2 regions of the Bacillus sp. Pc3 genome follow, and region 2 is predicted to be linked to the other one. Evidence: predicted binding sites of a transcription regulator. Region 2 holds the regulator's gene; the other holds the start of a gene.
The links. The regulator NrdR, encoded in region 2, represses ribonucleotide reductase genes. The targets are predictions, from matches to a motif close to AACACNATATATNGTGTT.

Region 1: nrdI (class Ib ribonucleoside-diphosphate reductase assembly flavoprotein NrdI) is a predicted target of NrdR. The motif match lies at 1,636-1,653, and genes of this name have one in related genera.

What each region holds. Positions count from the first base shown of each region.
Region 1 is NZ_CP010406.1:270,707-274,119, forward strand. Features, by position in the region: gene nrdE (class 1b ribonucleoside-diphosphate reductase subunit alpha) at 1-1,248, opposite strand, end outside; gene nrdI (class Ib ribonucleoside-diphosphate reductase assembly flavoprotein NrdI) at 1,208-1,600, opposite strand; gene SB24_RS01095 (hypothetical protein) at 1,860-2,075, opposite strand; gene SB24_RS01100 (YmzC family protein) at 2,158-2,433, opposite strand; gene hfq (RNA chaperone Hfq) at 2,530-2,751, opposite strand; gene miaA (tRNA (adenosine(37)-N6)-dimethylallyltransferase MiaA) at 2,791-3,413, opposite strand, start outside.
Region 2 is NZ_CP010406.1:3,248,663-3,252,075, forward strand. Features, by position in the region: gene SB24_RS15640 (glyceraldehyde-3-phosphate dehydrogenase) at 1-375, shown strand, start outside; gene speD (adenosylmethionine decarboxylase) at 614-994, shown strand; gene nrdR (transcriptional regulator NrdR) at 1,242-1,700, shown strand; gene SB24_RS15655 (replicative helicase loading/DNA remodeling protein DnaB) at 1,812-3,221, shown strand; gene dnaI (primosomal protein DnaI) at 3,246-3,413, shown strand, end outside.

The sequences.
Region 1 (3,413 bases), 1.0 Mb from region 2:
AATATTTAATGAACCAAGGTTGCAGGAAATGTCCAAGCCGATTTCGTCTTCCTCGTCATAATCTGTGTAAGCCGAAACCTGTGACGCCTGAAGCACTTCAGAGCAAAGGTTCGAGAATTTCACTTTTGATACGTGGTTATTCGCGTGCTCTTTGTTTACGTTGTCCTGGAACATAATGTACGGATAACCTGACTCGGAACGGAGAACGGCAAGCTTTTCAAGCAATTTGCGCGCATTCACTTTTTCTTTTTTGACACGCGGGTTGTCGACAAGCTCCTCATACATCGCCGTCATGTCCATTTCGTCCATATGCTGGCCGTATTCTTTATAAATCGTATGCGGATAGAATACATAAGCCGCTTTATCCTCACGCGCAAGCTCAACGAACTTATCCGGAATGACGACACCGATAGAAAGCGTTTTGACGCGCACATCTTCATCTGCAGAAATCTTTTTCGTATCAAGAAAATCATTGATATCGCGGTGGAAAATATTTAAATACGCCGCGCCTGAGCCTTGTCTTTGGCCCATTTGGTCAGCGTAACGGAACGCATTATCAAGAAGCTTCATGACGCCTACAACACCTTTTGTGGCGTTTTCAACATCTTTAATCGCTTCGCCTTTCGCGCGAAGCTTGGACAGATTAAGAGAAACCCCGCCGCCCAATTTAGACAGCTGCATGGAAATATCGATCGCCCGTGAAATATCGTTTAAGGAATCATTGACTTCGAGCAAGAAGCAGCTCACCAGTTCTCCGCGGCGTTTTCTGCCGGCATTCAAAAATGTCGGTGTACTCGGCTGATATTCCTGGTTGATCATCAGGTTTACATATTCTTTTGCTTTCTCAGTGTCGCCGTTTGCGAAGAACAGCGCGACGATTGAGATTCGGTCCTCATAACGCTCGAGGATTCTTTTCTTGTCATTCGTTTTCAAAGCATAGTCATTATAAAATTTAAACGCACTCATGAAGGAAGGAAAACGAAACTTCTTTGCGTAAGCTGTCTTAAACACTTCTTTAATGTCTTCAAAAGAGTAAAGGCTTAAGAATTCCTCTTCGTAGTATTGGTTTTCAATCAAATAATCCAGCTTCTCTTTTAAATCGTGAAAGTAAACTGTGTTTTGATTGATATAGTCAACAAAATAGCTATGTACAGCCTCTTTATCTTTATCAAACTGGAATTTTCCATCTTGTTGGATCATGATTTCGTTATTTAACTGGATCCATTTTGGCACTTGATTTTGTGACAACTCTTTCTACCTCCTGAGTAAACAATTCAACGTCTTTAGATGTGCCGCTGAGTTCAAATTTGTGCAAGATCGGCACCTGATATTGTCTTGAAATGGTATCGGCGCTTTTTGCAAAGTTATCGCCCCATACTTTGTTGCCGCTCGCAGCGACTCCTAATAAGAGATGGGCGTATTTTTCGAGAAATGATTGTGTTGATGCCGGTACCTGACCGAAGTTTGTCGTGTAGGTGACCAAAACAAACGGAGTGTCCACGTGGTTCGTTTCGTCCACCTTGCGGATCAGCTGAAAGTCTGTTTTATTCACAAAACGCTGAACATTCCCTGTCTTTGAATCAAATATGATTTGAACCATCCTTATCACGACCTATCAAAAATAATGAATCTCTTAACACTATATATAGTATACTAACCTCTCAGAAAAACACAACATATTGAGATCGATTTATAAAAAATTCATATTTTTGAAAGAGCGGACTTTGGCTCTGGCCCGATTAACGCCCAAAAAAGAGAGCAGAACGAGAATCATCTCTCATCCTACTCAAGGTGTCATGTGTAAGCCGATGTCTATCATAACATGAAAAAAAACTGCTTAGTAGTCTAGACTTTTATTCTTATTTTTTGTAAGAATCACATTTTTTTTCGCTTTCAACGGTTTCTTCAATCTCCACATCAGCACCGATTTCTTTCAGTACGGCTTTCAGAGCGCTTGTGATGGAAGCCTCTCTGATCAGTTCTTTGCCGTCAACGATGATGCTGGTTCCATATTCATAGCAGGAATCATCTTCACAAGTTTCTTCCCAATGGTTGATTATCACCTTGTGTTTCAATCGTCTCACCCTCTGCATGATCAATGTCAGTACTTAGTGTAGCTTGTGCGGCCCGCTTTGTAAATTCGAACGCTTGTGAAATTTATTCAAGCTCATCCAGCGCCGTTTCTTTTTTCAGTTCGATTTTATTCGTTTTTTCATCATAGCGGTATATTTTTAAGTAACCGTCCTCGACGATGCCGAAACGATTATGTTCCAGCTGCACCATGCCTTCTGTCTGCGGTTCGGTATCCGCCAAGCCGCCGTCATCATCCGTCACCACCGTCTCATGATTGCTGCAAGCTCCAAACAGCAAAAAAACAGCGATCCAAACGAGCGTAATCCTGATTCTTCTCAGTTCATTTTCACTTTCGAACACGATTTTCCGAACCCCCTTTTATGTTTCCGATATACAGCCTGCAATATACAGATGCGCATAGAAAAAGACCATTGTTCATGGTCTTTTTCAAAAAGTCTATTCAAGCTCAAGCTGGACGTTTTTTTGCGGGGCGAACGTGGAGATGGCATGTTTATAAATAAGCTGCTGCTTCCCCTCCGTTTCGAGCAAAACGGTAAAGTTGTCAAAGCCTTTTACCTGGCCGCGAAGCTGGAAGCCGTTGAGTAAAAACACCGTGACGAACGTATTGTCTTTTCGGATTTGATTCAAAAACTGATCTTGAATATTAATCGGTTTCATGTTTCGTCCTCCTTGGTTCTCAATACAATACTGTTTCGATTAAATTTCCAGTTTTCCTGCTATGCACTCGAAAATTTCCTTTTTTTTCTGCTCAATATCAACAGGCGGCGTCATATCTGTCCATGAAACGGGCATTTTATTGCGAAACCAGGTCAGCTGGCGTTTCGCATATCGCCTAGAATTTTGTTTTAATTGTTCCACAGCCTGAGGGAGCGGCACTTTTCCATCAAGATATTCATACAGCTCTTTATAGCCGATCGCCTGAATCGATTGGCTGTCCCGGATATTCATATCATACAGCCGCTTTACTTCGTCAAGAAGGCCGGTTTCCAGCATCAGGTCAACGCGCTCGTTAATCCGGCCGTACAACACTTCTCTGTCCATTGTAAGACCGATAAGAACCGCATTGTAAAGCAGCTCCCGTTTTTGGGTTTTAAGATGCTCTGACATTGTTTTTCCCGATACATGCAAGATTTCGAGCGCGCGGATGACTCTTCGCGTATTGTTTTGATGAATGGCTGCCGCCGCTTCCGGGTCGGCTGCCGCAAGCTTGGCATGAAGCGCTTCCGCCCCTTCTTCAGCCGCCAATTTCTCCATGCGCTCCCGGAATACAGGGTCGCCGGAGTTTTCCGTGAACGTATAGTCATACAGCACGGACTGAA
Region 2 (3,413 bases):
TCGCTCGTGCTGCCTCATTTGAAAGGAAAACTTCACGGTCTCGCTTTGCGTGTTCCCGTTCCGAATGTGTCATTAGTGGACCTTGTCTGCGATCTGAAAACAGATGTGTCGGCCGAGCAAGTGAACGCCGCTTTCCAAAGAGCCGCAAAAACGTCGATGTACGGAATTCTTGATTATTCGGATGAGCCGCTCGTTTCTTCGGATTATAATACGAATTCACACTCTGCGATCATCGACGGACTGACAACGATGGTGATGGAAGACCGAAAAGTAAAGGTACTCGCCTGGTATGACAATGAATGGGGATATTCCTGCCGGGTCGTTGATCTTATCCGTCACGTCGCCGCGCGAATGAAACACCCGTCAGCTGTGTAGACTAAAGATCATGGACATTTGTTAGAAAAAAACCCTTAACGGCATATTCGCAAAAAACACACCTTGCAAAATAAACTTAAACACAGTATACTATCTTTCGTGAACTTCTTGCTCGTGACTGCTTCGGAATTACTTAAAGGGTTAGGACCTCTCCGGACTAACTTTCCCCCGTGGTAAATGGCCGGGTCAGTTCTCGGAAATTCACTTTTTTAATTCTTGTTAAGGGGGGTCCATGATTATGGAAACAATGGGGCGTCACGTCATCTCCGAGCTGTGGGGATGCGATTTTGATAAGCTCAATGACATGGATTTTATTGAAAAAACGTTTGTAAATGCTGCTTTGAAATCAGGAGCTGAAGTGCGCGAGGTCGCATTTCACAAATTTGCACCGCAAGGCGTAAGCGGAGTCGTTATTATCTCTGAGTCACATTTAACGATTCACAGTTTTCCTGAACACGGATATGCAAGCATTGATGTTTATACTTGTGGAGACCTGGATCCTAATGTGGCTGCGGATTACATTGCGGACGCATTACATGCAGATACAAGAGAAAACATTGAAATACCGCGAGGAATGGGGCCTGTACAGATTAAACAGGCACAAGCGAAAGTACTGTAATTTTCAAAACGCAAACACAAGGGAGCTAAGCTGAAAAAGCCATTACGCGCTTTGAAGCTGATGCTCCTTTTCTAATGTAAAAAACAGCATTGCTTTTTCTTTAAGCATTTTTTTTGTAAAATAGAAAAGATAAGGCCGGTCTATCGGCTCTCCCAACAAATAGGCTCATCCTAGAAACGTTGGCGGGCATTTACCGGAAGCTTGCGAACCGCATTACAGCAACGAAACAGATGGGAGCTGATCCAATTTGAAATGTCCTTCATGCCAGCACAACGGTTCCCGCGTACTTGATTCACGGCCTGCGGACGAAGGGAAATCAATCCGCAGAAGGCGGGAATGCGAAGCCTGCCATTACCGCTTCACTACATTTGAGAAGTTTGAAGAGATGCCTCTGATCGTCGTGAAAAAAGAAGGCGTCCGGGAAGAATTCAGCCGTGAAAAAATGCTGCGCGGGTTAATTAAAGCTTGTGAAAAAAGACCCGTTCCTTTAAAAACATTGGAAGACATGTGCTTTGACATTGAAAAAGAGCTGAGAAACCAAGGTGTATCTGAAGTCAAAAGCGAACTTGTCGGAGAAATGGTAATGGACCGTCTGGCGAAAATCGATGAGGTGTCTTATGTCCGCTTTGCCTCCGTCTACCGGCAGTTTAAGGATATAAACGTGTTTATCGATGAATTGAAAGATTTAATAAAGAAAGAACGCTGAGAGAGCTAAGAGATTGTGTCTGGCTCTTTTCTCATGAGCAAAATTGGCATTTGATAGATCGCAGAAACGGTGTAAAATGAGAGTAGAAACATATCGGAAGGTTTGAGAATCATGGCTGACTATTGGAATGACGTATTGCCTGTAGATCCTTATACGGTCAAAAGCCGTTCGCTTCTTCAGGATGTCGACAGACAGGTTTTGACACATCTGTACCAGCCGCTGATCGGTTCTTTTGCATTCTCCCTTTATATGACCTTATGGGGAGAGCTTGAGCAGAACCGCTTGTGGGGAGCGGAATCCACGCACAGGCAGCTGATGGGCATGATGCAGTCAAATTTAAAAAAGATTCATCATGAACAGGGAAAGCTTGAAGGAATCGGGCTGCTGAAAGTGTATATCCGGGAGTCCGAGCAGAAAGAGCGGATGTTTATTTATGAGCTGCTGCCCCCGCTCAGACCGAATGATTTTTTTGAAGACGGCATGCTGAATGTCTTTCTTTATAACAGAGTCGGTAAAACGAAATACCAGCAGCTGAGACAATTTTACACGCACCCTTCCGTCGGCGCGGACGCAAGGGAAATTACCCGTCCGTTTAATCACGCCTTTGCCTCTTTTCAGCCGAGCGAATGGAAAATGACGCCTGATATGGAAGAGGCGATGAAGCTCCCCGAGGACTATGAGACGGCGTCTGTCGGACAAGCGCCTTCCTATACGGTGACGGAGGAAGTATTTGATTTTGAGCTTTTCATGGCGGGACTGTCAGAAACGATGATACCGCGTAAATCAATCACGCAGGACGTGCGGGAGAGCATTAAAAAGCTTTCATATTTATACGGAATAGATCCTATCTCCATGCAGCACGTCGTCATGACCGCAATTAATGAACAGGATACGATAACGGCCGAAGCGCTGAGGAAAGCGGCCAGCGACTGGTACCAAATTGAAAGAAGCGGTAAGCTTCCGGAACTGATTGATAAAACACAGCCTGTCACCTTGAGAGAAAACCGGACGGAAAAGGACGATTCATTGAACGGCGAACTCATCGCACAGCTTGAGACCATATCACCGAGAAAGCTTCTTCAGGACATTGCGGACGGGACCGAGCCGTCAAAAGCCGACTTGCAGATTATCGCCGATATTATGTTCGAACAAAAGCTTGAGCCCGGCGTCACCAATGTGCTGATTTATTATGTCATGCTGAAAACGGATATGAAGCTGTCCAAAAACTATATCCAAAAAATCGCCGCCCACTGGGCCAGAAAGAAAGTCAAAACGGTACGGGAAGCAATGAAGCTCGCAATAGAAGAGCACAGGCAATATCTTGATTGGGCGGACGGCAAAACAAACGGCGCGGCGCGCGGCAAAAAAACCGTCCGGGAAGAAAAGCGCCCTGATTGGATGAAAGAAGAAGAAACCGGGAAGAAACAAGAACAGCCGGCTCTTTCCGTGCAGGATCTTGAAGAACAGAAGAAAAAAATGATGGAAGAAATGAAAAAACTGAAAAAATACTCTGCCTATTGAGACAGAGAAGCGGGGTGATATTGAATGGAACCGATCAGCCGATCCTTAGAAGGCGTGACGAAAAGACCTGACTTTCAAAAACGCCTGGAACGAATGCAGCAGCAAGTCATGGCCGACGAAGACGTCCAGGCTTTTTTGAAGGAACAGAAAGATGTAATCAATCAAAGCATGATTGACAGAGGGTTAAATAAA